2 regions of the Jeotgalibacillus sp. JSM ZJ347 genome follow, and region 2 is predicted to be linked to the other one. Evidence: riboswitches for the same ligand, from Rfam matches in the RefSeq annotation. Region 2 holds a riboswitch; the other holds the start of a gene.
The links. A riboswitch is a leader RNA that binds a small molecule or an ion and turns the genes downstream of it on or off. The one in region 2 is predicted to bind S-adenosylmethionine.
Positions count from the first base shown of each region.

Region 1: it holds a riboswitch for S-adenosylmethionine, as region 2 does, so the genes downstream of both, metK (methionine adenosyltransferase) here and ACH6CZ_RS10455 (methionine ABC transporter ATP-binding protein) in region 2, are expected to answer to the same signal.

Region 1 covers NZ_JBISEN010000001.1:12,434-27,450, forward strand. Annotated here, with positions in the region: gene ACH6CZ_RS00085 (DUF6154 family protein) at 1-126, opposite strand, end outside; gene ACH6CZ_RS00090 (hydrolase) at 259-606, shown strand; gene ACH6CZ_RS00095 (DUF6612 family protein) at 846-1,691, opposite strand; gene ytkD (RNA deprotection pyrophosphohydrolase) at 1,780-2,265, shown strand; gene ACH6CZ_RS00105 (alpha/beta hydrolase family protein) at 2,243-3,046, shown strand; gene ACH6CZ_RS00110 (DUF2584 family protein) at 3,052-3,294, shown strand; gene pckA (phosphoenolpyruvate carboxykinase (ATP)) at 3,332-4,924, opposite strand; SAM riboswitch class I at 5,289-5,429, shown strand; gene metK (methionine adenosyltransferase) at 5,587-6,786, shown strand; gene ACH6CZ_RS00125 (type IA DNA topoisomerase) at 7,047-9,155, shown strand; gene ACH6CZ_RS00130 (potassium/proton antiporter) at 9,184-10,683, opposite strand; gene ACH6CZ_RS00135 (gamma carbonic anhydrase) at 10,696-11,232, opposite strand; gene ACH6CZ_RS00140 (alpha/beta fold hydrolase) at 11,344-12,147, shown strand; gene ACH6CZ_RS00145 (tetraprenyl-beta-curcumene synthase family protein) at 12,163-13,254, shown strand; gene ACH6CZ_RS00150 (LLM class flavin-dependent oxidoreductase) at 13,337-14,338, shown strand; gene mnmM (tRNA 5-(aminomethyl)-2-thiouridylate-methyltransferase MnmM) at 14,558-15,017, opposite strand, start outside.
Region 2 covers NZ_JBISEN010000002.1:983,993-999,009, forward strand. Annotated here, with positions in the region: gene ACH6CZ_RS10390 (DUF2573 family protein) at 49-294, shown strand; gene ACH6CZ_RS10395 (spore coat protein) at 358-651, opposite strand; gene ACH6CZ_RS10400 (hypothetical protein) at 674-880, opposite strand; gene ACH6CZ_RS10405 (proline dehydrogenase family protein) at 1,059-1,976, shown strand; gene ACH6CZ_RS10410 (3-hydroxyacyl-CoA dehydrogenase/enoyl-CoA hydratase family protein) at 2,379-4,757, shown strand; gene ACH6CZ_RS10415 (acetyl-CoA C-acetyltransferase) at 4,988-6,166, shown strand; gene ACH6CZ_RS10420 (acyl-CoA dehydrogenase family protein) at 6,374-8,158, shown strand; gene ACH6CZ_RS10425 (SDR family NAD(P)-dependent oxidoreductase) at 8,495-9,265, shown strand; gene ACH6CZ_RS10430 (ArsR/SmtB family transcription factor) at 9,279-9,581, shown strand; gene ACH6CZ_RS10435 (arsenate reductase family protein) at 9,596-9,955, shown strand; gene gcvH (glycine cleavage system protein GcvH) at 10,039-10,422, shown strand; gene ACH6CZ_RS10445 (toprim domain-containing protein) at 10,794-11,150, shown strand; gene ACH6CZ_RS10450 (thioredoxin family protein) at 11,150-11,479, shown strand; SAM riboswitch class I at 11,575-11,677, shown strand; gene ACH6CZ_RS10455 (methionine ABC transporter ATP-binding protein) at 11,822-12,847, shown strand; gene ACH6CZ_RS10460 (methionine ABC transporter permease) at 12,840-13,508, shown strand; gene ACH6CZ_RS10465 (MetQ/NlpA family ABC transporter substrate-binding protein) at 13,552-14,394, shown strand; gene ACH6CZ_RS10470 (YuzK family famiily protein) at 14,862-15,008, shown strand.

The DNA of each region.
Region 1 (15,017 bases), on a different contig from region 2:
TATCATTTCAAGAAGTTCAGTATGATCCAGCTGCTCAAGTATAGTAAAAGCAATCATATCAAGGTCTTCCTGACTGCCCCGGATTTTACCTTTATACATTTCAAAAATCTCGTCCACAAGTTTCATGTTTCCGTCCTCCTTTCAAAATGTCCAGGATATCCGTAGTCCGTATGTCTTACTCTCACTATACCCAGCAAGCCTTTTTTTAATCATGAAGATAACGGCTAGTGGACATACTGAATGGAAAGGAGTGATCAAATGGAGCAGAAAAATACTTATTATGTCTCAGTCGCACGCCGGGAAATCTTAAGAAGCGGTACAGAGTCACCGTATGAATTTGTAGTGAATGCCACAGATGATGAAATCACAAAGCTGAGAATGCTGTTTGACCGTAACGAGGAGAGTGAAATGGAAGGATTTCTAACCGGACAGATGCCTTCTGTTCCATATCATCTGGATCGTACCAATCAGGAATCAGACAACCTGCTAATTAAAATTTACAGACTGATCGGGGAAATTGGAGACGAAGAAACACGTAATCATATCGTGACAATGGGACTGAAACCGCCAACAGATGAGCATCCATTTATTGATAAAGAAAATTAGAGTGCGTTTATAATGTAGTATCAGATGATAAAAATGAATATTTTACTACTTTATATATAATGTAATTTTAGTGCAGCGGAGCGGAAGGGGGCGACTCCCGAACGATTAGTGGGAAGCTGAGACCCCGCAACCGGAGGTGAGGAGGCTCAGCAACCACCGTCGGGAAAGCGTCCCCCTGAAGCGCAGCGAAACGGTTAAAAAAGATGCTCAGACAAATGTCTCAGCATCTTTTATCAATTTTACATCTCAATCTCCACAGCAGATTCGATAATCTCCTGAGGCACAGTCAAGTCATCAACCGCGTTATAATCAGTATAGACAGACTTAAGCTTCTGTTCCATCACCATCGACTGTTCAGCAAAATTCATATTCATTGTCATATCCAGATCCAGTGATTCGATCAGGAACGTTTCTTTATCCAGCGTGATGACATATAAGACATCTTCAAATGTTGTATCTTGAAATAAAGTTTCTGCTGGAACGCCAAGTCCCAGGTCAGGCATTAATTCACCTGTCTGCTCAATCAGCATATCACTAAACTTTTCACCCGAAGCGTTCAGCGTTAAAATAAAACTGTCATCATTTTGTTCGAATCTAAAGTCTTCGATATAGGCTTCTAGTGTTTCGAGTTCAGTGGCAGGGTTAGATTGGGATTCATTCAGCTGCAGCAGCTGTTCTGACATTTCAGCAGGCAGCTTCACCCATTCATTTGTCGTCGGGTCCTGCATGAAGAAACCTTCATCAGTTATATAAGATTCGGCAGTGAAGCTTTCACCATCTGTACCTTCACCTGTCATTTTAGTCGTATTCACCTGGTGAATTGTCAAAGGATCATTCATAATCGACATATCAATCTCAGATACGGTATTGATCGTTCCTTCTTCACCCATCGTGACGCTCTGGTTCAATACAGCTGATGATTTTACACTATTAATTTCATTATTTTTTTCAATCGCCTGACTGTAAACTTCCTCAAGTGTCATAGATGATGTGTCTTTGCTGCCTTCAGCAGGTTCTGCGGTTTCAGTACACGCTGTTAAGGCTAAAGTTAAAGCAGCCGTCGTAAATAGAATTGATTTCTTCATTCAATCATCTCCTAATTAGTATGTCCTTACCAAAGGTACGGTTGGGTTGTCAAAAAGTTTCAATTAATTTGAAAGAAGGTGTTCGGTTATGTATCAATTTAAAGATCATCACGGGTTTTTAGTTACATATTCTTACGACCTGAACCCTTTTTCACAAACGCCTGCCCATGTCTTTATTTTAACACGCTATAACGGGCAATGGGTTCTGACGAAGCATAAAAAAAGAGGGTATGAATTCCCGGGTGGAAAAGTTGAAGCAGGCGAGTCTGTCAGGCAGGCTGCCGGAAGAGAGGTCATGGAAGAGCTTGGCGGCGAGGCTGGTGAGCTGATTTATATCGGACAGTATAAGGTTGATGTGGATCCTGAAATTATTAAGTCAGTATTCTACACAGAACTTACCTCTCTTACGCCAAAGCATGATTATTACGAAACAGACGGTCCTGTCATGGTAACAGGGGATATTTTATCAGACCGGTACGGGGAAAAGTTCAGTTTTATTATGAAGGATGACACGGTCAGGTTATCAATTGAATCGATTCAGAAGAAAGTGGATGGAGGGAAAAAGCTTGGGTAAAAATGGTGAGATCATTCGGAAGCATCCCTATCCATCACCGAACCCCAAAATTTTGATGCATGAAGTGCTCTATTGGTCAGAAGGGTTAAAAGTGAAGGGGTTACTTGCAGAGCCTTTAAAAGAAGGGACTTATGATGGCTTTTTATATTTGAGAGGTGGTATAAAGGGTATCGGGATGGTCAGGCCGTCAAGGATTGCCCAGTTTGCTTCGCAGGGTTTTATTGTCTTTGCCCCTTATTACCGTGGAAACAGAGGGGGAGAAGGTAATGAGGATTTTGCCGGTGAAGACAGGATGGATGCAGTACACGGCAATGTGATTTTAAGAAACCACTCTGCATTTTCCGGTCACCTGCATGTCTTCGGGTTTTCAAGAGGCGGCGTCATGGCCCTGATTGCGGCAATTGAAGATGAAGGGATTTCTTCCGTTGTAACCTGGAATGGCGTCTCAGACATGGTACTGACCTATCAGGAACGTAAAGATATGAGAAGAATGATGAAGCGTGTCATTGGCGGTTCGCCAACAAAGGTACCAGAAGCGTATGAATGGCGTACACCGCTGAATGAAATCGAACGCATCAATTGTCCGGTGCTGATTATTCACGGTGAACTCGATAACAATGTGTCACCGGAGCACGCCTATCAACTTGAACATAAGCTGAAGGAAAATAATAAAAAAGTCGAGAGCTGGTATTATGCTGACTTTCATCATGCATTTCCACCGCTTGAAAACATTGCAACAGTTAAAAAACTGACAGACTGGATGAAAAAACAGAGGAGCTGAGTATAATGGGTATGCCGCTTGAGTTAAATACAATGATTGTGACAAAAGGAAGAGAAGAAAGAATTGAAAATAACTTTTTCAAGCTTGTAAAAGATGAATACAGATTGTATCCAATGCATATACCGCTTGAGGTGAAGAACTCAATTGCCGGTGAGGTCAGAGGAGTCGCTGAGATCTATAAGCTTGAGTGGAGCGGGCAGAAGACAATCATATATTTTGAAATAAAATCATTGGAATCTACAAACTAAAAAGCGTATCGGCATTGTGCCGATACGCTCTAAATGATTATACGATTGGACCGCCAAGCTTGGCGATGCTTTCATCAACGCTAGTGAACTTTTTGAAGTTCTCTTTAAACTTTATTGCAAGCTCCATCGCTTTTTCCTCATAAGCACTTTCATTCTTCCATGCAAATCTCGGCTGCAGTACATCATCAGGTACGCCAGGTACGTGAAGTGGTGTTTCAAGACCAAACAGCCCATTTTTCGCTGTTTCTGCATTTGCTAGTTCACCGTGAAGTGCTGCTCTGACCATTGCTCTTGTGTAGGCAAGCTTCATGCGAGATCCAGTGCCATAAGCGCCGCCAGTCCAGCCTGTATTCACAAGGTAGACTTCAGCATCATGCTCTTCTAGCTTTTTACCGAGCATTTCAGCATATACAGTCGGCTCAAGCGGAAGGAAAGGTGAGCCGAAGCATGTTGAGAATGTTGCTTCAGGTTCAGTAATGCCTCTTTCAGTACCGGCAAGCTTTGATGTATAGCCGCTCAGGAAGTGATACATTGCCTGCTCCTTCGTCAGCTTTGAGATCGGAGGCAGTACGCCGAATGCGTCAGCTGTCAGGAAGACAATTGTATTCGGATGACCGGCTCTGCTCGGATCAACAATATTTTTCATCGCCTGCAGCGGGTACGCAGCACGTGTGTTTTCAGTTAATGAAGAATCATCATAATCCGCTTCATGCGTCTCAGGGTCAAGTACGACATTTTCAAGGACTGAACCAAAGCGGATTGCATCAAAAATTTGCGGCTCTTTTTCCTCTGAAAGGTTGATGCATTTTGCATAACATCCACCTTCAATATTGAAGACGCCGTTATCAGACCAGCCGTGCTCATCATCCCCGATCAGCTTACGGTCAGCATCTGCTGAAAGCGTCGTTTTACCAGTTCCGGAAAGTCCGAAGAACAGTGCAACGTCACCTTCTGCTCCAACATTTGCAGAACAGTGCATCGGCAGAATATCATTTTGCGGCAGCAGGTAATTCATGACTGAGAAAATGGATTTTTTCATCTCACCTGCATATTCAGTACCACCGATTAAAATGGTACGCTGCTCAAATGATACAACGATAAATGTTTCTGAATTTGTGCCGTCTGTTTTTGGATCTGCCTTTAGCGAAGGCGCAGATAAAATGGTAAACGGTGCTTCATTCTGGCTGGTCCATGCTTCACCTTTTTCAGGGCGGATAAACAGCTGGTGAGCAAAGAGGTTATGCCATGCGCGCTCGTTAACAACGCGGATTGGAAGGCGGGAAGCAGCGTCAGCACCTGCGAAGCCTTCAAAGACGAATACTTCTTCTTTTTCACCAAGATGATTCAGTACTTTCGTATATAAACGGTCAAATGAGTCTTCAGAGATCGGCTGATTGACTTTACCCCAGTCAATCTTGTCACGCACAGAAGCTTCATCTACAATAAATTTATCTTTAGGAGAGCGGCCTGTATAAGTCCCCGTTTCAGCTCTGACAGCGCCTGTTGAAGTGATTGTACCTTCTTCTCTCATTAATACTTTTTCAACTAGCTGGGGTACAGAAAGGTTCTTATTCACGCGTTCACTCATTAATAGTTCTTTTAATTCTGAAGTGTTTCGGATTGTTGTCATGTTATCTCCCACCTTTTCAGTAAGTCATTCACCTTTGTTCGAAATTAGTATAACACATTCAAACGAATAGTCTATACTAATTGCGGATTTCATTAAAAAATCTTATTTTGTTATCTTCCTCGAAGTTGGCTGTTAATTTTCGCTCCAGGGGGGACGCTTTCCGTGGCCGGGCGGTGAGCCCGCAGGCTTCGCCGTTGCCTCACATGTCCCTTCCTGCGAGCCGCCCCCTTACGCTCTAATTAACAGCTGTGCAAGTACAACAATGGATTAAAATAAACGCAAGATCAAGAAAACTTCTCATCATCATACATATTATGATTGACATTAGACATGCATTTCCGTATGATAGTTTTTTGAACGGATACTCTTATCCCGAGCTGGTGGAGGGACAGGCCCTATGAAACCCAGCAACCTGCTCTGCAAAAAAGCGTGATGCTTTTGCGGTCCAAACAATTGGAGCGAAGGTGCTAACCTGGAGCAAGACAACTGTCTTGAACGATAAGAGTGAAAGGCGAACTGATTATGAACCTTTCCTCAAACATGCGATTGGGGAGAGGTTTCTTTTATTTTTAGCCGAAACTTGGATGATCTGGTAGGTTAACGTTCGATCTCTAAGGGTAATGAGTACCGTCGACTATTTGCTTCACAAGGAGGAGACTTATATGTCTGTAAAACGTCGTTTATTTACATCCGAGTCCGTAACTGAGGGACATCCGGATAAAATCTGTGATCAGATTTCTGATTCAATTCTTGATGCAATCTTAAAGGATGATCCGAATGCCCGTGTGGCGTGCGAAACTTCTGTTACAACCGGACTTGTTCTGGTAGCGGGAGAAATCTCAACTTCTACTTATGTAGATATCCCTAAGATCGTACGTGAAACGATCAAAGAAATCGGTTATACACGTGCTAAATACGGTTTTGATGCGGATACGTGTGCAGTATTAACTTCGATTGATGAGCAGTCACCTGACATCGCTGCAGGAGTTGACCGCTCACTTGAAGACCGTGAAAGCCAGATGACTGACGCTGAAATCGAATCAATCGGTGCCGGTGACCAGGGACTGATGTTTGGTTATGCAAATAACGAAACAACTGAACTGATGCCACTGCCAATCTCACTTGCTCACAAACTGTCACGCCGTCTGACTGAAGTGCGTAAAGAAGATATTCTTCCTTACCTGCGTCCTGATGGTAAAACACAGGTTACGGTTGAGTATGATGAAAACGACAAACCGGTACGTGTTGATACAATTGTTATCTCAACGCAGCACCACCCGGAAGTCAGCCTGGAGCAGATCCAGCGCAATCTGAAAGAACATGTCATCAACCAGGTTGTTCCTGCTGAACTGATTGATGAAGAAACAAAATACTTCATTAACCCGACTGGCCGTTTCGTTATCGGCGGACCTCAGGGGGATGCAGGTCTGACTGGCCGTAAGATCATCGTTGATACGTACGGTGGATATGCGCGTCACGGCGGCGGTGCATTCTCAGGTAAGGATGCAACAAAAGTTGACCGCTCAGGTGCTTATGCTGCACGTTATGTTGCAAAAAACATTGTGGCTGCTGGTCTTGCTGATAAATGTGAAGTACAGCTTGCATACGCAATCGGCGTGGCGCAGCCTGTTTCGATTTCAGTTAATACTTTCGGAACTGGTAAAGTAGACGAAGAGACGCTTGTAGAGCTGATCCGCAATCACTTTGACCTTCGTCCGGCAGGTATTATTAAAATGCTTGATCTTCGCCGTCCGATCTATAAGCAGACTGCTGCTTACGGACACTTTGGCCGTAATGATCTTGATCTTCCATGGGAAAGAACAGATAAAGCGGATGCGCTGAAGCAAGAAGCTAACGCATAATATGATTCAGATCCGGAATGTATCCTTTGAGATATATTCCGGATTTTTTTGTTGATGCGGGTTAGGTCAAATGTCACTTTTCTCCGAACACGATCTAGTATTCTTTGAACAACCACGTTTATTCTCCGAACATCGACAACCATTCCACGAACCACGCCACGCAAACACAGAATAAGTGTTCGCTAACTCACTACTCACATGATATGATAAAGTCACAAATCCCCGATTGATGCTTCGGACCAATACTAGGAGGAATTCCTTTGTTTACTGTCATTCTCGCAGAAAAACCTTCACAGGCAAAAAGCTATGCTGATGCATTTCATACATCACGAAAAACTGATGGTTATTTTCATATTGAAGATCCGCTGTTCCCGGGAGGAGCGGCAATTACATGGGGATTCGGTCATTTAGTATCTTTAGAGGAACCCCAGAAATATAAGCCGGAGTGGAAGCGCTGGAAGCTCGATACGCTGCCGATGATTCCGGAAGAATTCAAGTTCACTGTTCCTTATGCCAAGCGTGCGCAATTCAATATCGTCAAAGGTCTTCTCAGAAAAGCTGATCAGATTGTCGTAGCAACAGACAGTGACAGAGAAGGGGAGAATATTGCGCGGTCCATTATTGAGCAGGCAGGGATGATGCATAAGCCGACAAAACGCTTATGGATTAATTCGCTTGAAAAAGATGTGATCAGAAAAGGATTCCAGGAGCTGCGTAATGGAGACGATTACCTTTCGCTATATGATGAAGCGCAGACGAGACAGGTGAGTGACTGGCTTGTCGGAATGAATATTTCAAGGCTTTATACGCTGCTTTTACAGGAAAGAGGTGTCGATGGTCCGTTCAGTCTTGGACGCGTGCAGACGCCGACATTGTATATGATCTGGCAGCGGCAGCATGAAATTGAAAACTTTAAACCCGAACCGTTCTTTCAGCTGATTGCTGATCATAAGGAAAGCGGACAGGCTTTTCAGACAAAGCATAAAACGACGTTTAAAAAGATGGAAGAGGCTGCGGATATACTGAAACAGCACGGTATTGAGAATGGTGCTGACACAAAGGGAACAGTTGCTAAAGCGGAAAAGAAACTGAAGAAAATGCAGGCGCCAAGCCTTCACAGTCTGTCTTCACTTCAGGCGAAAATGAACAGACGATATAAATACAGCCCGTCCAATGTATTGAAAACAGTCCAGGATCTATATGAGAAAAAGCTGGTATCCTACCCGCGTACAGATTGCCAGTTCATCACAATGAGTGAATTCCGCTATTTGTTCGGTCAGCTTGATTCAATGAAAGCTGCAGCAGGAACCTCTTTTGATATAGCTCATCCGAAGCCACGGCCTAAATATGTGCAAGACAGCAAGGTGCAGGAGCACTATGCCATTATTCCGACGAAAAAAGTGCTATCGAGAGACCGGATTGAAAAACTGAAGCCGATGGAAAAAAACATTTATAACGAAATTCTTGGGAGCACGCTTGCGATGTTTCATGAGGATTATCATTATGAAGAAACGCAGGTGGATGTGGATATTCAGGGGCTCATTTTCAGTGTAAAAGGAGCAATTGAGAAAAAGCGTGGATGGAAAGAGCTGTTCAGTGAAAACGCCAAAAAAGATACAATTCTTCCACCGCTTAAAACAGGTGACGTTATTGCATCTGTTGTGAATATCAAAGATGATATGACGAAGCCGCCTAAGCCTTATACTGAAGGACAGCTCATCACCATGATGAAAACAGCCGGGAAAATGCTTGAAGATGAACAGGACCAGGCAATGTTGAAGGAAGTTGAAGGGATCGGGACTGAGGCAACGCGTGCTTCCATCATTGATACGTTAAAAAAGCAGCAGTACATTAAAGTTACGAAAAATACAGTGTCAGTAACAGATAAAGGCGTTACGCTCTGTCAGGTCATCGGCGGGACGTTATTGAGCAGTCCTGAAATGACGGCCAGGTGGGAAACCTATTTAAAGAAAATCGGCAGAAAAGAAGGCAGTCAGGAAGCGTTTCTGAACAATATCGCCAAGTTTATTCAGCATATGATCACTGAAGCGCCAAAGCAGATGGGAAGTGTAAAAGCCACGGCAGGAAGCGCTCAGAAAAAATCTTCCGTAATGCCGGTATGCCCAAGATGTAAAAAGGGTGTCATGGTGGATAAAGGTGGATTCTTCGGCTGCAGCGATTATAAGCAGGGCTGCAAACAGACGCTCCCTAAACTACTTCTGAAAAAGAAAATTTCAGATGCACAGATAAAAGCGCTTTGTGAAAAAGGTCAGACAGGCATGATCAAAGGATTTAAAAGTAAAGCAGGTAAAACATTCAGTGCCCGCCTTGTGTTGAGGGATGGGAAAATTGAAATGGAATTCAAATGAAAAAGCGGATGTGCTCATCCGCTTTTAGCTATTTACCCGCAGTTTCCTGCGGCTTTTTCTTTTTCTCTTCAAGCAGCTTTTTCACTTCATCCTTGTGTTTAGTATTCACAAGAATATACAGAAAATCTCCGGCTTTAATCTGCGTTTCACCATACGGGCTGATCAGTTGATCGTTCCGCACAATCGCACTGATTGTTGCCTGGTGCGGGAATTTCAGGTCCTTCAGTTTCTGACCTACAATTGCAATATCCCTATTCGTATGAAACTGGATCATTTCAGCATTCGCTTTTCCGATTGAAATCAGTTCCAACGAATGGTGAGGTGTATCTTTTTTAGGACCCACAAGATTCAGCTTCTTTGCCACATATGAAATCGTGGAACCCTGGAGAAGCGTTGAGGTAAGTACGATAAAGAAAACAACATTAAAAAACAGCTGCCCATTTTCAAGCCCTGCTACTACGGGGAATGTCGCGAGAACAATTGGTACGGCTCCTCTTAAACCTGCCCATGAAATGAAAATTCTTTCTTTCATTTTATACTTCATACCTGCAACCGATAAGAAAACTGCAATCGGACGAGCAACAAAAATTAAGATAATTGAAAGGATCAATCCATTAATCACGATATTTAAAGAGAATAACTCTCCGGGAAATACCAATAGACCTAATATGATAAACATCAGGATCTGAGACATCCAGGCGAAACCTTCATTGAATTGAAAAATAGAATAGCGGTAGGTTAATTCATTGTTACCAATAATAAGTGCAGCTACATAAACCGCAAGAAATCCACTACCACCAACAATTGCTGTAATACTGTATGTTAATAATGCAAAAGAAACAGAAAAAATTGGATAAAGTCCACTAGAATCAAGCTTGATCCGGTTCAGTGCAAATGAAGCAATTCGCCCGAGAATCAGACCAATTGCAAGACCGGCACCCATTTGAAGAATAAATGAAGGAATCAATCCCCAGATAGAGGAATTTTCATTTGAGATCAGTTCAATAAAAGACAGGGTTAAAAAAACAGCCATTGGGTCATTTGTTCCAGATTCGGCTTCGAGTGTGGCACCCATTTTTGCTTTGATGTTCCGTTCTTTTAAAACTGAAAAAACGGCAGCTGCATCTGTGGAGCCGACGATCGCACCAAATAATAGTCCTTCAAGCAGTGTTACGTCAAAGATCAGGTATGCTGCATAGCCTACAATTCCTGATGTTAGCACAACGCCCAGAGTTGCAAGAGAAAGGGAGGGGAGTGCTACTGCACGTACAGTCTGCCATTTCGTCTGCATTCCGCCTTCAAATAAGATGATCACAAGTGAAAAGATCCCGATCAGCTGTGCTGCTCTTGCATCATCAAAGTAAACAATTCCAAGACCATCACTGCCAACAATCATTCCTATGACAATAAAAAGAACGAGCGCCGGAAGTCCCCACTTGTTAGAAAACTTTGCAACAAGTACACCTGTTATTAGTAATAACCCCGTTAGAAGAATAAATGAATCATTACCGAATGATTCAAACAGCATATCGGTCACTCATTAAACATCGTCTCCATCTAAGCGATTGCGTTCAGCTTCTTTGTACACCTGTGCTTTTTCAGCATATTCTCTTACAATTCGCTTCATATCCGCGCGGTCTTCTTCGTTTACTTCGCGCACCACTTTTGCCGGGCGGCCGAATGCCATCATCCCCGCAGGAATCTTTTTACCCGGTGGCACAAGACTGCCTGCACCAATAAAAGCACCTTCACCGACTTCAGCGCCGTCAAGAATAATAGACCCCATTCCGATCAATGCATTTTTCCGGATTGTACAGCTGTGAAGCGTTACCTGGTGACCAATTGTCACTTCATCTTCAATAACAAGCGGCAGGTTAGGACTCTGGTGAAGCATGGAGAGATCCTGAATATTTACTTTATCACCAATGATGGTAGGTGATACGTCTCCCCGGATGACAGCACCCGGCCAGACACTTGATTCAGCCCCGATTTTCACGTCACCTGATATGGTAGCCATTTTTGATATGTATACACTTTCATCAATTTTAGGGTTGTGTCCTTTATAAGAAAGAATCATCAAATCACTCCTGTGTCCAATCTGAAATATGATATAGTTTATTTTAACACAGGCTTACCTGATACTTCACAACACAGACTTCTAAGAATTTGAAAGGCAGGTGTTCTTGTCATGTGGAAATGGGAAACTGATGGAATTGCACACGGCGTGATCGTGATGATTCATGGTGAACTTGAACATCATGCCAGGTACGGCTGGTTAATTGAAATGTGGCGTCAGAGAGGGTATCACGTTGTTATGGGTGATCTCCCCGGTCAGGGAATGGTGAAGAGAACAGAAAGAGGACATATTGACTCTTTTAAAGAATATGAAACGGCAGTAGAACAATGGATTGAAGCGGCGATGCTTTTTAACCTGCCGATCTTTTTACTTGGCCAGGGACTTGGCGGCTTAATTGCAGTCAGAATGATGTATAAAAAGAAATACGAAATTGCAGGGTTAATTTTGTCAAATCCAAGCTTTGCCTATAAGCATACCCCGTCAAAATTCAGTCATCTGCTATCAGGCAGTCTGAACAGACTATCTCCTGAGCACCGGTTTACTTTTGGCTTTACCGTTCAGGATGCAACACGTAACGATGAAATTATTGAGCTTGATCTGGAGGATCCGATCTATGTCTCCAGGGTATCGGTCAGGTGGTATCGGGAAATGCTGTTTGCAATGAAGCAAACCTTAGCAGAGGACAGTGACTTTCCTGATGTACCGGTTTTAATGATGCAAAGCGGTGAGAACAAGCTTGTAGATACAGGTCCGGGGAAGAAGTGGCTGCTGTCACATAACCTGGATGAATTTCAGTATAAAGAATGGCAGCAGTGTTACCATGAATTATTCAATGAACCAGAACGTGATGAAGTTTTTCACTATGCAGAATCATTTGTCAAAAATTGCTTAAGATCAATCGGCTATGATTTATAGAAGAGGTGGAATCACATGTCAGTTCCAAATGAACCGTTATTTCTGATGAATCAGGTATACCGTAAAGTGTTCCCAATCGTTCACAGGGAGCTTTATTACTGGAAGCAAAAAGCACTGCAGATCGAAAATGAAGAGTGTAGAAAACAGGCTATTGATAGTCTGACAAATAAGGCTTTTCACTGTGAAGGCGGCGGTATTATGTCTCTTTTAGCTTTAAAAGGGAAACGTGACGCCATCGAATTCATCGTGGCTTATCAGACGATCAGTGATTATCTTGATAACCTGTGTGACCGGAGCACATCACTTGATCCGGAGGATTTTGCAGCACTTCACCAGGCGATGGAAGATGCACTGACTGTTGGAGCCGTTCCGGGAGATTATTATCATTTGAGAGAAGACAGTGAAGATCATTACTTATCAGGACTTGTGCTGCGTTGTCAGGAAGTGCTCTCAAGAATTCCGAATTATCCTCTAATTAAGGAAGAACTGCTTTATCTGTCGCGTATTTACTGTGAACTGCAGATTCACAAACACGTGGCTGAAGATGAGCGTGAGGCGCGACTCCAGAAATGGTTTGAAGTCCACCGAGGTGAATTTCCCGAAATGGAATGGTACGAGTTTTCAGCATGTACAGGCTCAACGCTTGGTATTTTCTGTCTCGTATCCTATGCGCTCAGATCGGATTTTAAGCCTGAGCATGCAGCCATTATCCGGGAAGGTTACTTTCCTTACATACAGGGACTTCATATATTACTCGATTATTTTATTGACCAGCAAGAGGATCAGGAAGAGGGAGATCTCAACTTCTGCTTCTATTATAAAAATCCGGAAAACCTTTTTAAAAGGCTTCAACACTTTGTCAGGGAGGCAGACAAACATACGAGAAAACTCCCGCACAGCAGATTCCATATGCTGATCAACAGAGGGCTCCTTGGTGTTTATTTATCTGATGATAAAGTCAACAGCCAGAAGAAAGTAAGAAACCTTGCGCGGAAGATGATCCGGTCAAGCGGAGCGGTAAGCTTCTTCTTTTATATGAACGGAAGAGCGTATAGAAATGTCATGAAAGTTCTATCAGGAAACATTTATATTAAAAGTCAGGTATAAAAAGAGTCGGATATTTCGCTGAGCGGAATATTCGACTTTTTAAATGGACTTTACAATAATGTAGAATGAGAGGAGTGAAATCATGTCATTGACATTAAGTATATTAGATCAATCATCTATTTCAGAAGGGGGAACGGCTGAACAGGGTCTCAAGCAGACGGTGGAACTTGCACAGCTTGCAGACCGCCTGGGGTTTGAGCGCTTCTGGGTATCTGAGCATCATGATACACCAACGCTTGCCGGATCTTCCCCTGAAGTACTGATTGCCCATTTAGCAGCGAAAACAGAACGGATCAAAGTAGGTTCAGGCGGTGTGATGTTGCCACATTACAGCGCTTATAAAGTGGCTGAAAACTTTAAAGTGCTTGAAGGACTGACACCAGGGAGAATTGATGTCGGAATCGGCCGTGCGCCGGGCGGAATGCCAAGAGCATCATATGCCCTGTCAGACGGGAAACCGCGTGATGTGAACCGTTATCCTGAACAGGCTGCTGAGCTTCTGCAGTATCTGCATGATGATGTGCCTGAGGATCACCCTTATGGCAACATTAAAGCAACCCCTGTTACGCAGACTGTACCGGATCTCTGGATGCTTGGATCAAGTCCTTCATCAGCAGCACTTGCAGCTGATATGGGTGTGCCGTATACATTTGCGCTATTCATCAACGGACAGGGAGGACCTTCATATACACAGCAGTATTTGAGACGTTTCAAGCCTTCAAAATACTATGATAAGCCGAAACATTCTGTTGCGGTATTTACGATCTGCGGTGACACGATGGAGGATGCTGAGCGGATTGCATCTAGCCTGGATCTTTCAATGGTGATGCTTGAGCAGGGCATGCCGTCTAAAGGTACGCCGAGTCCTGAAAAAGCGATGGCTTATGAATATAGTCATTTTGAGAGACTGCGTGTGCTTGAAAACAGGAAGCGCATGGTGATTGGTGATATTGATCATGTTGAAAAAGAGCTGAATAGGCTTGCTGAAGAGTATGAGACGGATGAGATTATGCTGACGACGATTGCCTATGATTTTGAGGATAAGCTGAATTCATTTAAGCGGATTGCGGAGAGAATGCTGTAAAGGTTAGTTGGACTGGGGTTAACATGCTGTAACCGGCTTACTGCGCTTCAGGCGGACGCTTTCCGCAGGGCCGGCGGTGAGCCTCCTCAGGCTTCGCCTTGCGGGGTCTCACCTGTCCGACTTCTCCTGATGGAGTCGCCGCCTTCCGCTTCGTTCGCCTCAGATTACAATTAAAATGCAAACAGCCATGTGATTTTCTTCAAATCACATGGCTGCTTTTTATTTCTTTTCTATCGCCAGAATAAACGGCGATGGTGTTTGTGTATTGATAAATTGATAGCGCAGCACCTGGGCTTCGAGGCCATCTATTTTTTCGCAGTAGCGTAACAGGTAGTCTCGTTCAACGGCGCCTTCAGGGTGACCGTGGTAGATGACGAGAATCATCATACCGCCTGAGCGCATGACGCTTAGACACTGTTCAACCGCTGCAATGGTTGTGCGCGGTCTTGTGACGATCGTTTCATCACCGCCCGGCAGGTAACCGAGGTTAAAGATTGCGCCGGCAACTGCACCATGGTGAACAGGTGGGAGGGTCTCTTCAATTGTTTCATGTCCCTGGTTAAATAACAGAACGCGGTTTTTCAGTTCATATTCTTCAAGCTTTGATGTTGTTTCTGCAATTGCATCCTGCTGAACATCAAATCCGTAAACCCTGCCATGCTCGCCGACGAGGCGTGCG
Region 2 (15,017 bases):
ACCAAAATAAGATTAAACCAAATCAAACAGGGAAGGGATGTAAGTACAATGATGAAAGACAAGATGGATGCAATGGCAGAAAAATACGCAGAACTGCTAACAGGCGACACATCAGAACAATCAATCGAGGAAATTAAAATGTACGTACTCTATAACCACATTTCAAAAACAATGCCAGCACTCGCAAGACACTGGAACAGCCTTTATCCAGAAGGCAAAGAGGAAATGAAGCGGATTGTGAGAGACATTCAGAAGAAAAATAAATCAGTCCGAGCCGAAAACAAAGAAGAGTAGGTACCATTAAAAGTACATAAAAAAGCCGAAAAGTGTCCAGACACTTTTCGGCTTTTCCATCCATTAATGTACTGGCAGCTGGCTCTTATCAGTATGTGCCTGATTTGCAGCATTCTGGATATTGACCGGTGTCTCTTTCGCCGGGTTATACCAGTTTTGCTGTTCCATATAAGAGTAAAGGGTATGCTGCTGTCTCGACGTTTCAGACAGGATTGCCTGAAGAAACTGAAATAGCTGGTTAGTACTTGCTTCATTTGAAGCAACACTGTAGCTGACAGCAAGATGTTTTTCTAAAATAAGAAGATCGGTTGCCCAGTCTTTTTCAGACATGGTCGCAGTCTGTTGCATATTCTGCATTGGAATTCCTCCTGTTTTATCATTACTGAACCGGCTGACCTGATAGGAAAGCAGATGTTTTTTCATAGTGATTCTTGTGCATTGTACAGCATGCTTCAAGCATTGTTTTTAATTCTGGCGTTGCGCACTGAGTAGCTGCGTAATGGGCTTTCTTTGAAGCAAGAAGATTCCATTCAAGTACATCTTTCAGGTATAGAAGATCTTTAGTTGATAACTGTTGCTGTATCATCTTTTTCGCCTCCTTTTTTGTCCTGTTTACTATGTGCAGGAAAGGAAGGAAATATACGTCGATTTTTGTATTCAAATGGAGAATGGCATGATAAGATTAGGCTAGTTCGCTAAAGGATTCTTTATTTTGAAAAAATAGAAAGCGGTTGCAAAATTTATGATTCAGGGGGTTAGTCATCATGGAAAAAGTGATGCGTGATTTCTTTTTGTTTTTATCTTCAAATAAGCCGATGACGAAAGCAGCCAAACAGTATGGTTTGAAGTTTGGTGCGAACAGATTCGTTGCAGGAGAAACAGTTGAACAGGCAGTGCAGACGATTAAAGAGTTGAACGAAGAAGGTTTATGTGTAACCCTTGATTGTCTTGGGGAATTTGTGGACAATGAGCAGGAAGCAGAAGAAATCACAGAGCTATGTATCGAAGCTGTCCGTGGCATTGGTACAAACAATCTGGACTCAGAGCTTTCATTAAAATTAACATCTTTGGGACTTGATCTTTCAGAAGAGATTGTCCTTGAAAATATGAGAAGAATCCTTGATGCGGCAACTGAGCATGGCGTGTTTGTCACAATTGATATGGAAGACTATGAGCGCTGCGGTAAAACGATTGATGTATTCACTCAGCTGAAATCCGAATACGATCATATTGGTACAGTGATTCAGGCGTATCTTTACCGTACTGAAGAAGACATCAAAATGCTCAATGAATATTCTCCAAATCTGCGCCTGGTAAAAGGGGCTTACAAAGAATCACCGGAAGTTGCATTTCCTGAAAAGCGGGATGTGGATGAGAACTTCAAAAAGATTATTAAAATGCATCTGTTAAATGGGAACTACACAGCAGTCGCTACCCATGATGATGCAATCATTGACTATACATTAAAGCTTGTTGAAGAACATGGAATTTCAAAGGATCAATTCGAATTCCAGATGCTATATGGTATTCGTGAAGAGCGCCAGCGGGAGCTGCACAAACAGGGCTACAAAATGCGTGTGTACACACCATTCGGTACTGACTGGTACGGCTACTTTATGCGCCGTCTGGCTGAACGTCCTCAGAATGTGGCGTTTGTGGCAAAGGGGATTATTAGTAAGTAAATGTGAGGACTGTCCAATTTGGGCAGTCTTTTTGATTTTGCTGTTGAAAGCGATCTTTTAAATGTGAGTTGCTACAACTTCGGACTGGATCAGGTGAACTTTTGGCTTGATTGCTACAACTTTTAGCATGATTAGTGCAACCTCCCGGGTGTATCGCTACAACTTTAGCGGGGATTGCTACCTCCCGGAAAAGAACCATAACAAACAGTCTCGAGCGCCTCAAAAATGTCATGCTGAAAATTTTTCCTCTATTTATGAAAGCGCTTCTAATTTACTGTTGCTTTATTCTGAAAACTTGATTAAGATAGAAGTGTAGAGAATTTTCTTATATTTTTTTGCCGTAAAATGAATGAGTATTCATTCAAAAAAGCGGATTTAGTTTAAAAGGGGGATCTTTAATAGATGAGACACATTCAAAAAGCAGTAGTGATCGGCTCGGGTGTCATGGGCTCAGGCATTGCTGCCCACCTTGCAAATATCGGTATTCCGTCGCTTCTACTGGACATTGTGCCAAAGGAATTAACAGAAGCAGAACAGGCAAAGGGACTGACGCTTGAAAGTCCGCAGGTCAGAAACCGCCTGAGTCAGGGAGCTGTACAAAAATTATTCAAACAAAAACCAGCACCGCTTGCTTCAAAGTCAAATGCTGCACTGATTACAGCAGGTAACCTTGAAGATCATATGGATCAGCTGGGTAAGGCAGACTGGATCATTGAAGTCGTTGTTGAAAACCTTGATGTGAAAAAGAAAGTATTTGAGAAAGTAGATCAATATAGAAAGCCTGGCAGTATTGTAAGTTCTAATACATCAGGTATTTCAATAGAAGCAATGGTTGAAGGAAGATCTGAGGATTTCAGCAAACATTTCCTTGGCACACACTTTTTCAACCCACCTCGTTACTTAAAGCTGCTTGAAGTCATTCCGGCAAGTTCAACTGATCCGGAAGTCGTTCAGTTCATGAAAACGTTTGGTGAAGATACGCTTGGTAAAGGAGTTGTATTTGCAAAGGATACACCGAACTTTATCGCTAACAGGATTGGAACATACGGTTTACTTGTAACGGTAAAAGAAATGCTGAAAAGCGGATACAGCGTTGGAGAAGTCGACTCGGTTACGGGTCCATTAATCGGACGTCCAAAGAGCGCTACTTTCAGAACACTTGATGTGGTTGGTCTTGATACATTTATCCACGTTGCGAAAAACGTCTATGATCAGGTTGATGGCGAGGAGAAGGAAGTATTTGACGTGCCGGACTTCATGCTGAAAATGCGTGATAACGGCTGGCTTGGCAGTAAGTCTGGCCAGGGCTTCTTCAAAAAAGAAGGAAAAGAAATCCTTCAGTTAAATCCTGAAACGCTTGAATACGAAGCGCGCGGGAAGTTGAAAGCCGCTTCAGTCGAAATGGCAAAGCAGGAAAAAGGATTCTCAGGCAAGATGAAGACACTTGTCTATGGAAAAGACCGTGCATCAGAACTACTCTGGTCAATCCTTGCACCAGTTCTCGTATACTCAGCAGAACTGAATGGAGAAATTGCAGACGATATCACGGGTATTGATCAGGCAATGAAGTGGGGCTTCGGCTGGGGTAAAGGACCATTTGAAACATGGGATGCAATCGGCGTAGCGAAATCAGTTGAGCGTATGAAAGCTGAAGGATTGAATGTACCTGAGTGGGTTGAAGACATGATCGCAAACGGCCACGACTCTTTCTACAAAGAAGAAAACGGAGACCTTTTCTTCTTTCATGACGGTGCATATCAGCCGGTACAGGAAAATGCAAAAGTGATTGACCTGAAGCGTCTGAAGAAAAAGAACGGTGTCATTAAGAAAAACTCAGGTGCAAGCCTGATAGACCTTGGAGACGGCGTTGCGCTTTTAGAATTCACTTCACCTAACAATGCGATTGGTATGGATATCACTCAGATGATCAATTACGCAGTAGATGAAGTTTCTAAAAATTATAAAGGGCTTGTGATCGGTAACCAGGGTAAAAACTTCTGTGTCGGCGCAAACCTTGCCATGATCTTAATGGAAGCACAGGATGACAACATTTTTGAAATCGATATGGTCGTAAAGCACTTCCAGCAGGCGATGATGAAGCTGAAATACAGCTCATTCCCTGTAGTAGCTGCACCATTTGGCATGACGCTGGGTGGCGGAACTGAAGTTTGTCTGCCGGCTGACCATATTCAGGCATCAGCTGAAACATATATGGGTCTTGTAGAAGTGGGCGTAGGCTTGATTCCTGGCGGTGGCGGTAACAAAGAACTTTACCTGAATTACTACAACAGCCTGCCAAAAGGCGTAGACTTCGATCTTCAAAAGGTAGCAAACAGAGTGTTTGAAATGATCGCCATGGCGAAAGTATCAACATCTGCCGCTGAAGCAAGAGACTACAACTTCCTGAGCCAGTCTGACGGAATCAGCGTAAACGGAGATCACCTGATCTATGACGCAAAGCAGGCAGTCCTTCATTTAGCTGAGAACTATACCACACCTGTTAAAAAGAAAGTGCCTGTCGTCGGCGAACCGGGATACGCAACATTACTTCTTGGAGCACAGTCGATGTATCAATCAGGCTTTATCTCAGAGCATGATCTGAAAATTGCTAAGAAACTTGCATACGTCATCGCAGGTGGAAAGGTACCTTATGGAACGGAAGTAGACGAAGAGTACCTGCTTCAGCTTGAAAGAGAAGCATTTCTGAGCCTGATCGAAAAACCAAAATCACAACAGCGCATGCAGCACATGCTCGTAAAAGGCAAGCCGCTGCGTAACTGATTTTTCAATTAATATCAGTTGAGGATTTGACTTTATATCAGCAACTTTGAAATTTAAATTACCATCTAGTCGAACGGAGTGGAGGGCGGTGACTCCGGCGGGATTAGACGGACAGGTGAGACCCCGGAAGCGAAGCTGAGGAGGCTCACCGCCGTCCCCGCGGAAAGCATCCGCCCGGAGCGCAGTTCGACGGTCTAATCAGATAAATCGAGTTTTTAAGGGGGAGCATTATGCGTGAAGCAGTAATCGTTGCCGGAGCAAGAACGCCGGTCGGCAAAGCAAAAAAAGGATCACTGGCTCATGTACGTCCGGATGATTTGGGCGCACTTGCTGTCAGAGAAACACTAAAGCGTGCAGGAAACTATGACGGTGAAATTGATGATCTGATCTTCGGCTGTGCAATGCCGGAAGCAGAACAGGGAATGAATATGGCGCGGAACATCGGTGCACTTGCAGGACTGAATTACACAGTACCTGCAATCACGATTAACCGCTATTGCTCATCAGGACTGCAGTCAATCGCATACGGCGCAGAGCGCATTATGCTTGGTCAGGCAGATACAATTATTGCAGGCGGAGCAGAGTCAATGAGCCTTGTGCCAATGATGGGTCATACAGTCCGACCAAATTCAAAAATCGCTGAAGAAATGCCTGAATACTACATGAGCATGGGTCACACAGCAGAGGAAGTAGCGAAGAAATTCGGTATTTCACGTGAAGACCAGGATGCTTTTGCAGTAAGAAGTCATCAGAAAGCAGCTCAAGCTGTTCACGGCGGCGTATTTGATGAAGAAATTGTACCGGTGGAAGTCACACGCCGTACAGTTGGAGAAGATTATAAGATGAAAGAAGAAACATTTACTTTCTCAAGAGATGAAGGCGTTCGCCCTGACTCTTCTGTTGAATCACTCGGTAAACTTCGCCCGGCATTTTCAACGACTGGTTCAGTAACAGCTGGTAATGCTTCTCAGACGAGCGACGGAGCGGCAGCTGTGATGGTGATGGATCGTGAAAAAGCAGAGTCACTTGGACTGAAGCCAATCGCTAAATTCCGTTCATTCGCAGTAGGCGGCGTCCCACCTGAAATCATGGGTGTGGGTCCGGTTGAAGCCATTCCTAAAGCATTGAAACTTGCAGGACTTTCATTATCTGACATTGATCTGTTTGAACTGAATGAAGCTTTTGCTTCACAGTCAATTCAGGTCATCAGACAGCTTGGCTTAAATGAAGACATTGTGAATGTAAACGGCGGTGCGATCGCACTTGGTCACCCGCTTGGCTGTACTGGAACAAAACTGACACTGTCGCTGCTTCATGAATTGAAGCGCAGACAGCAGCAATTCGGCGTTGTCACAATGTGTATCGGCGGCGGAATGGGCGCAGCAGGCGTCTTTGAAATGATTAACTAATTAACTTTCCATAGGCCGGCTGCTCATTCCGCTCCAGGCGGACGCTTTCCGGACGGTGGTTGCTGAGCCTCCTCAGGCAAGCCTTGCGGGGTCTCAGCTTCCCACTAATCGTCCCGGAGTCGCCGCCTTCCGCTGCATTCGCAGCCTGGAAAATGACTTGCTACTAATTTCAATTTTAATAAAAGAACATAAAGGGAGGAATTTTTCATGTCAAACGAAACAAAAGCATTGGTAAAAGGCGGCAGCTTTCTGATTGAGGATGTTGAAGCTTCTAACGTATTCACACCGGAGGATTACACTGACGAGCAGAAAATGATTGCAAAAACAACTGAGGATTATGTGATTAACGAAGTAGTTCCTGAAGTTGAGCACATTGAAAACCACGAGTTCGACCGTTCAGTTAAGCTTCTGAAAAAAGCAGGGGATCTTGGTCTTTTAGGAGCAGATGTTCCTGAAGAGTACGGCGGTCTTGGACTTGATAAGGTCAGCTCAGCTTTAATCGCTGAAAAAATGTCACGCGCCGGCGGTTTCTCAATTACTCACGGTGCACACGTAGGAATTGGTTCATTGCCGATCGTTCTTTTCGGAAACGAAGATCAAAAGCAAAAGTATCTGCCAACACTTGCGACTGGTGAAAAAATTGCAGCTTATGCACTGACTGAGCCGGGTTCTGGTTCTGATGCACTTGGCGCAAAAACAACTGCTAAGCTAAACGAAGCTGGCACTCACTATGTATTAAACGGTGAAAAGCAATGGATTACAAATGCAGGCTTTGCTGATGTATTTGTTGTTTATGCAAAAATCGACGGCGAGCACTTCTCTACATTTATCGTAGAACGCGACTTCCCGGGCGTTTCGGTTGGTGCTGAAGAGAAAAAGATGGGTATTAAGAGTTCTTCAACTCGTACGCTGATCCTTGAAGATGCAGAAGTACCGGTTGAAAACCTGCTTGGTGACGCTGGTAAAGGTCACGTGATTGCATTTAACATTCTGAACATCGGCCGTTATAAGCTTGGCGTAGGTACAGTTGGTGCTTCAAAGCGTGCGCTTGAACTTGCTGTGAAATATACAAACGAGCGTAAGCAGTTTAATACACCAATCTCAAGCTTTAACCTGACTAAGGAAAAGCTTGCGACAATGGGTGCGAAGCTTTATGCAACAGAAAGCTCAGTTTACCGTACAGTTGGTCTGTTTGAAGATCGTATGAGCCAGCTGTCTGATGAGGAAATCAAAGACGGTAAAGAAGTAGCGAAATCAATTGCTGAATATGCAATCGAATGTTCACTGAACAAAGTATTCGGTACTGAATCACTTGATTATATTGCAGATGAGGCAGTTCAGCTGCACGGCGGTTACGGCTTTATGCAGGAGTATGAAGTAGAGCGCATCTACCGTGACTCACGTATCAACCGTATCTTTGAAGGGACAAATGAAATTAACCGCTTATTGGTTCCAGGAACATACCTTCGTAAAGCAATGAAGGGCGAACTGCCATTACTTCAAAAAGCACAGGCGCTTCAGGAAGAATTGATGACGATGATGCCTGAAGAAATCAGCGATGAGCCGTTAAAGCAGGAAGAGTATCTTGTGAAAAATGCGAAGAAGATCGGTCTTCTTGCTGCAGGTCTTGCTGCACAGAAGTACGGCAAAGCGCTTGAAGCAGAGCAAGAAATCCTTGTGAATATTGCTGATATCGTATCACTTGCTTATGCGATGGAGTCTTCACTTCTTCGTACACAGAAGGCTGTTGAAAAATCAGGTCTAGAGAAGAACCAGCAGAAGGTTCTTTATACGCAGATCTTCTGTCAGGAAGCGTTCAACGAGATCGAACAGCATGCGAAAGAAACGCTGATTGCTGCTGAGAGTGGTGATTCACTGCGCATGATGCTTTCAGCACTTCGCAAGTTTACTCGTTTCACTCCGGTAAACCTGATTCCAGTGAAGCGTGAAGCGGCTGCGAAGCTGATTAATGCTGAGAAGTTTGTCGTTTAATTAATTGAATAAAACCTACTTAAAGAGTCTGAAACGGATTATGTTTCAGGCTCTTTATCCGTTCCGCTGCGCTTCAAGGGGGACGCTTTCCGGCCGGTTGTTGCTGAGCCTCCTCGGCTTCGCTTGTGGGGTCTCAGCTTCCAACTTATCGTCCCGGAGTCGCCCCCCTTCCGCTTCGCTGCACTAAGGTTCAAATTAAATGTGGGTGAATTAATCAGATTGAAAATTTAGCAACAATAAACTTTCTTGTGAAAGCATCTTCAATTGACATTCTGTATATAAGTATTTAAAATATGTCTAAACTTTTAAACATATAGACATAAGGAGTGTGGTTGGATGAATGTGTTGATTACGGGTGCGTCTGGCGGGATTGGAAAAGAGTTGGCGAAGCTTTTTGCAGAAAAGGGGCATACGTTGATTCTTGCGGCGAGAAGTATGGATAAGCTGAATGAACTGGCGGATGAATTGAGAGAGAAATATACGATTGAGACGCATGTTTTTCAAAGTGATTTATCAAAAGCGGGTGCTGCCGAGGCTCTTTTTGCTGAGGTGAAAGGACAGGATTTGCAGGTTGATATTCTGATTAATAACGCAGGCGTCGGTTTATTTGGAGAGTTTCATCAGACTGATCTTCAAAAGGAACAGGAAATGATTCAGTTAAATATTACGTCATTAACTGAGCTGACAAAGCTGTTTGGCCGGGAGATGGTGAATGCGAAATCAGGTAAGATACTGAATGTCGCTTCGACAGCTGCGTTTTTCCCGGGACCATTAATGTCTGTGTATTATGCATCAAAAGCATATGTGAAATCATTTACTGAGGCGCTTGATAATGAATGGGCTGAGCATGGTGTGCAGGTGTCAGGGTTATATCCCGGACCTACAAGCACCGGATTTAAAGACACTGCTGAGCTGAATGATTCAAAGTTATTTAAGAACGGTACGATGAAACCGCAGGCGGTAGCAAAGATTGCGTTTATCGAATTCATGAATGGGAAAAAGCAGATTATTCCTGGCGGGATGAACAAGCTTCAGTCCAGAGCGAGCCGACTTATCTCCAGATCGGCTGCTGCCGGTATTGTAAGAAAAACTCAGGAAAGAGAGTAGTGAGGTGACAACGATGGGGGAACAAGCAGAAAAAGCATTTCGGGATTGTATACCGTTATTTCAGGCATTAAGTGATCCTTATCGTCAGGATATTGTCTTAATGCTGTCAGATGCCGATTCAATGACAGTGAATGAACTAACGGAAAGGCTTCCACTATCCCGTCCTGCTGTTTCTCATCATTTGAAAATTCTGCGTGAACAGGGTATTTTAAAAATGGAACAGCATGGCACACAGCGCAATTATTCCCTTGCACTTGAGGGTGCGCTTGAGACGTTAAAGCATCTGATCATTACAGTGGAAGACCGCTGTTATTAAAAGGAGGAGTTAACATGGCGATTACTTTTTATACGTACCCAAAATGCGGTACGTGCCGCAAAGCAAAAAAATGGCTGGATCAAAACGAGGTGTCATACGAAGAAATTCACTTAATTGATTCACCACCTTCAAAAGAGGAACTTTCTGAGCTACATAAAAAAAGTGGTATGGAACTGAAGAAGTTCTTTAATACAAGCGGCGTAAAGTACCGGGAGCTTGGCCTGAAAGACAAACTGGCTGACATGTCAGATGATGAAAAGCTTGAATTACTGGCTTCAGATGGCAAGCTGATCAAGCGTCCGCTGACAACTGATGGCACACAAGTCACTGTTGGATTTAAAGAACCTGAATTTGAGGAAAAATGGCAGGGCTAAATCAGAAACAATTCTTGTTTTCAGGCACCTGTTATGCCAATATGAAGTAGTATAGAAATCATTCATATGCGGAGGGAAAATACATGAGTTCACCAAAAGAATTACGTTATTCAGAAGAACACGAATGGGTAAAAGTTGAAGACGGTAAAGCACGAATCGGTATTACTGAATTTGCACAATCAGAACTTGGCGATATCGTATTCGTTGAACTGCCGGAAGTTGGCGACGAGCTGCAGGCAGACGAGCCATTTGGCAGTGTTGAATCTGTGAAAACAGTTTCAGAACTTTACGCACCAGTCAGCGGTAAAGTCGTTGAGGTAAACGAAGACCTTGAAGACAGCCCTGAATACGTTAACGAATCTCCATATGAAAAAGCATGGATGGTCGTAGTAGAACTTTCTGACGAATCAGAAGTTGACGAACTGATGGATGCTGAAGCATATGACAAAATGACAGACGAAGACTGATTAACATGCCGTTCACCTGGTTTGGTGAGCGGTATTTTGCTATCAAAAAGTGGCAGGTGATTTCCGCTTCAGGGAGACGCTTTGCGTGGCCGGGCGGTGAGCCAGCAGGCTTCGCCGTATGCCTCACCTGTCCCTTCATGCCACAGGAGTCGCCCCCTTACGATCCAATCACCTGCAGTGCAAGTATAAATATTTCTTTAAAAACTCCTGAATGATAATTGGCAAACCACACCTTCTAAGGTAAAGTACTACTGCAAAAGGAACTTCCCCATCTCATTTACTTGCATTTCTTCACTGTACAGGCGACAATTAAAGCAGCAGCATACCATGTAAGAAAGCCGTGCGATCCTTAGGTGAGGGTGTGATGGGAAATGGAGTGCAAAAAGGTTATTATTGTTGAAGGCAAATCTGATAAACGCAAGGTACAGCCGATTATTAGAGAACCGGTAGATATCATTTGTACAAACGGCACAATCAGCCTTTCAAAAATGGATGAACTGATTGATGAATTGTATGAAAAAGATGTCTATGTGCTTGTGGATGCGGATGATGCAGGCGAAAAACTGCGAAAACAGTTTAAAAGAGAGATGCCCGAAGCCGATCATCTGTATATCGACAGAGCCTATCGTGAGGTTGCAACTGCGCCTGAGCAGCACCTGGCAGTTATTTTAGCGGGTGCGAACATTGATATTTACACTGAGTTTTTAGAAAAAAGGATGAATCTTTAATGATAAAAGAATGGACAATTGAGGATCTGGATCAGCGATTACAGCAGCAACAGCAAGCAGCGATGTATTTGTATACACCAATGTGCGGGACATGTAAGCTTGCAGGTAAAATGCTTGAAGTTACAGCAGCAGCAATTAAAGACACTGAAATCGGTAAAGCGGATCTAAATTACGTCGAGCCGCTTGCAGAACGCTATCAGATCGAGAGCGTACCGTGTCTACTGTTATTTAAAAACGGCGAAATGGTGCAGAAAATCTATAAATTCGAATCGGTTCCAACGATTTTTGAAGCTTTCGAAGAACTTTCCAGGCAGCCGGTCGAAAAGTAAATGTGCAATTTTTGAAAAAAATCGTTGACATTAATTTTAGGGTCATGATACGATTTGTCTCGTACTCTTAATGAATCTTAACTAAATACGCGAAACTCTTATCAAGAGCGGCGGAGGGAAGTGCCCTATGAAGCCCGGCAACCGACAGTTTACTGGAAAGGTGCCAAGTCACACAGGTGAAAACCTGGCAGATGAGAGAAAGCCGTTTTAATTTTGGACGCCTTTCTGCTCATCACGCAGAGAGGCGTTTTCGTTTTTGTAGATGAGTGGGCAATTTATGGAATCATTTTAATGTCCCACTTTAACGGGATAATAAGTTAATTGACGAAAGTAGGTGATGGTATGATAACCATCTCAGATGTAAAAAAAGTATTTAAAACAAGAAGCGGTTCGCTGACTGCAGTAGATAAAGTCAATCTGGAAATCCAGGAAGGCGAAATATTTGGGGTTATTGGCTACAGCGGTGCCGGTAAAAGTACATTGATTCGCATGTTGAACGGTCTTGAACAGCCGTCAGAAGGTAAAGTGGATATAAACGGCAAGCTGATTTCCTCTATCAAAGGAGGCGATTTAAGAAAAGCAAGACAGAAAATCAGTATGATCTTCCAGCATTTTAATCTACTCTGGTCACGCACTGTCAGTGAAAATATTGCTTTTCCTCTTGAAATTGCTGGCGTACCAAAGCAGGAGAGGCAAAAGAGAGTCAATGAACTGATTGAGCTGGTTGGTCTGGAGGGACGTGGAGATGCATATCCGTCCCAGCTGAGTGGCGGTCAGAAGCAGAGAGTCGGGATTGCAAGAGCGCTTGCGAATGACCCTGAAGTGCTGCTGTGTGACGAAGCAACTTCAGCGCTTGATCCTCAGACAACAGATGCGATTCTTGAACTGCTCGTTGATATTAACAAACGTCTCGGGCTGACAATTGTCCTGATCACACATGAAATGCATGTGATCAGAAAGATCTGTCACCGTGTGGCAGTCATGGAAGGCGGAAAAGTTGTTGAACTCGGAGATGTGCTTGAAGTATTTAAGCAGCCGAAAGAAAAGATTACGAAACGCTTTGTTCAGCAGGTAACAGAGCCTGAAGAAACAAAAGAAACGATTGAACATCTTCTTGAAGAATATCAGGATGGTAAAGTGGTTAAGCTGTCATTCGTTGGAGAATCAGCAGAGCAGCCGGTCGTTACAAACCTGATCCGTTCATTTGATCTGCAGGTGAATATTCTGCAGGGGAAAATTTCTCAGACGCAAAATGGCGCATACGGTTCACTGTTTATTCATTTACACGGTAAGCAGGACGAGCTTGAGCGTGCGATTGAATTTTTAGAAGCGGCAAGTGTTGGAGTGGAGGTGATCACGCATGATTGAGCAGATTTTTCCGAACGTTGAGTGGCCGGTCATGTGGGAAGCGACATATGAAACAATTTATATGACTGTGCTGTCAGTTGTGATCACATTTGTGTTGGGACTCGCACTCGGATTGCTATTGTTTCTCACTTCTAAAGGAAACCTGTGGGAGAACAAAATCGCCTACACCATTACAACAGCACTCGTTAATATATTCAGGTCAATTCCATTTATCATTTTAATTGTACTGCTGATCCCGTTTACACGCTTTCTCCTCGGAACAATCAGGGGAGCGGATGCAGCACTGCCTGCACTGATTATCGGTGCAGCTCCATTCTATGCACGAATGGTTGAAATCGCACTGCGTGAAATTGATAAAGGGGTTATTGAAGCAGCAAGATCAATGGGTGCAAAGGTAAGCACGATTATATTTAAAGTATTACTGCCGGAATCAATGCCAGCGCTGATCTCAGGAATCACGGTTACAGCGATCGCGCTTGTCGGTTATACAGCAATGGCTGGTGTTATCGGAGCGGGCGGACTTGGTAACCTGGCATTTCTTGATGGTTTCCAGCGAAGCAGAGACGATGTCACACTCGCAGCAACCATCATTATCCTAGCAATCGTCTTCATCATTCAATTCTTTGGAGACTTCTTCACCAACAAACTGGATAAACGCTAATTTAGCTTATTATAAAAAACACATTTAAGGGAGAGAATGACACATGAAAAAATTCGTAGCAGGAACATTCGCAGTAACAAGTATTTTCGCTTTAGCCGCTTGCGGTTCAGATAATGCAGAAGGTATCGGCACTGGTGAAGAGGGCGAGCCGGTTGAACTGAGAGTCGGCGCTTCTAATGTACCTCACGCAGAAATCCTTGAGCAGGCACAGCCGCTTCTTGAAGAAGAAGGCGTAGACCTTCAAATTGAAACGTATCAGGACTATATACTGCCGAACCAGGACCTTGAATCAGGTGAGATTGATGCAAACTACTTCCAGCACATTCCTTACCTTGAATCACAAATCGCAGAGCACGGCTATGATTTCGCAAACGCTGGCGGAATTCACATTGAGCCGATTGGTATCTACTCTCAGGAGCACGAATCACTTGATGACCTTCCTGAAGGCGCTGAAATTTTGATGAGTAATTCAGTCGCTGACCACGGTCGTATCCTGACAATGCTTGAAGCGCAGGGGCTTATCACACTTGACCCTGAAGTGGACAAAACTAAAGCGGAAGTATCAGATGTTGTAGAAAACCCTAAAAACCTTCAGTTTGAAGCAGATTACGAAGCAGCACTGCTTGTCCAGCTTTATGAAAATGGAGAAGGTGACGCTGTACTGATCAATTCAAACTACGCAATTGACGCTGGGATTAACCCGCTTGAAGATTCAATCGCACTTGAAAATTCAGATTCACCATATGTTAACGTAATTGCAGTGAACAGCGGTGAAGAAGATAATGAAGCAGTTCAGAAGCTTGTAGAAGTTTTAACTTCTGAAGAAATTCAGGACTTCATTCTTGAAGAATGGGGCGGCGCTGTCGTACCGGTTGACGCAGAATAATGTATTTGTCGCTGTCCAGGCTATGCCTGGGCATTTTTTACGTTTTGACGTATGGTGGGAGGATAGTTATAGCAGTTTTCCCCGGAGATGCACGAAACTCCGCTTCAGTTGTAGTGATACACCCGGGAAGTTGTTGTGATCCGGTCCGAAGTTATCGCGATCAACCACAAACTTGTAGCAATCCCACACCAAAATCCGCCCCGTTGAAAACCATCCGAATAAAAAATTTCAAATATTCTTCATCCGTTGATACACACGCAATGAAAACCCTTACATATACCTGATAAATATTTGTAATAGTCAAAAAATTATGCTAGGGTGTTTAATAAGTTTTCTAGCGGGTAATTACCCACTAGAAAACATTTTTAGAAATAATATGGAAACCAAGTCACGGACAAAAAATTGAAAAGGAATGATTCATTATCCATCCGATTAAAGTTGATTTTACAACTGACATGGAAAAGCAGATGCTAAGTTCGCACGGAGTTGGTTACGAAACGTATATGAGAGACCACGATGTGCGTATGAATGTGGAAATGAAACGTGAAGAAGAGTACAAAAAGTCACAAGACTTAGTCCAGGAACTTGAAGGTAAAGTCATCAATCATTTATAATAGTAGAGA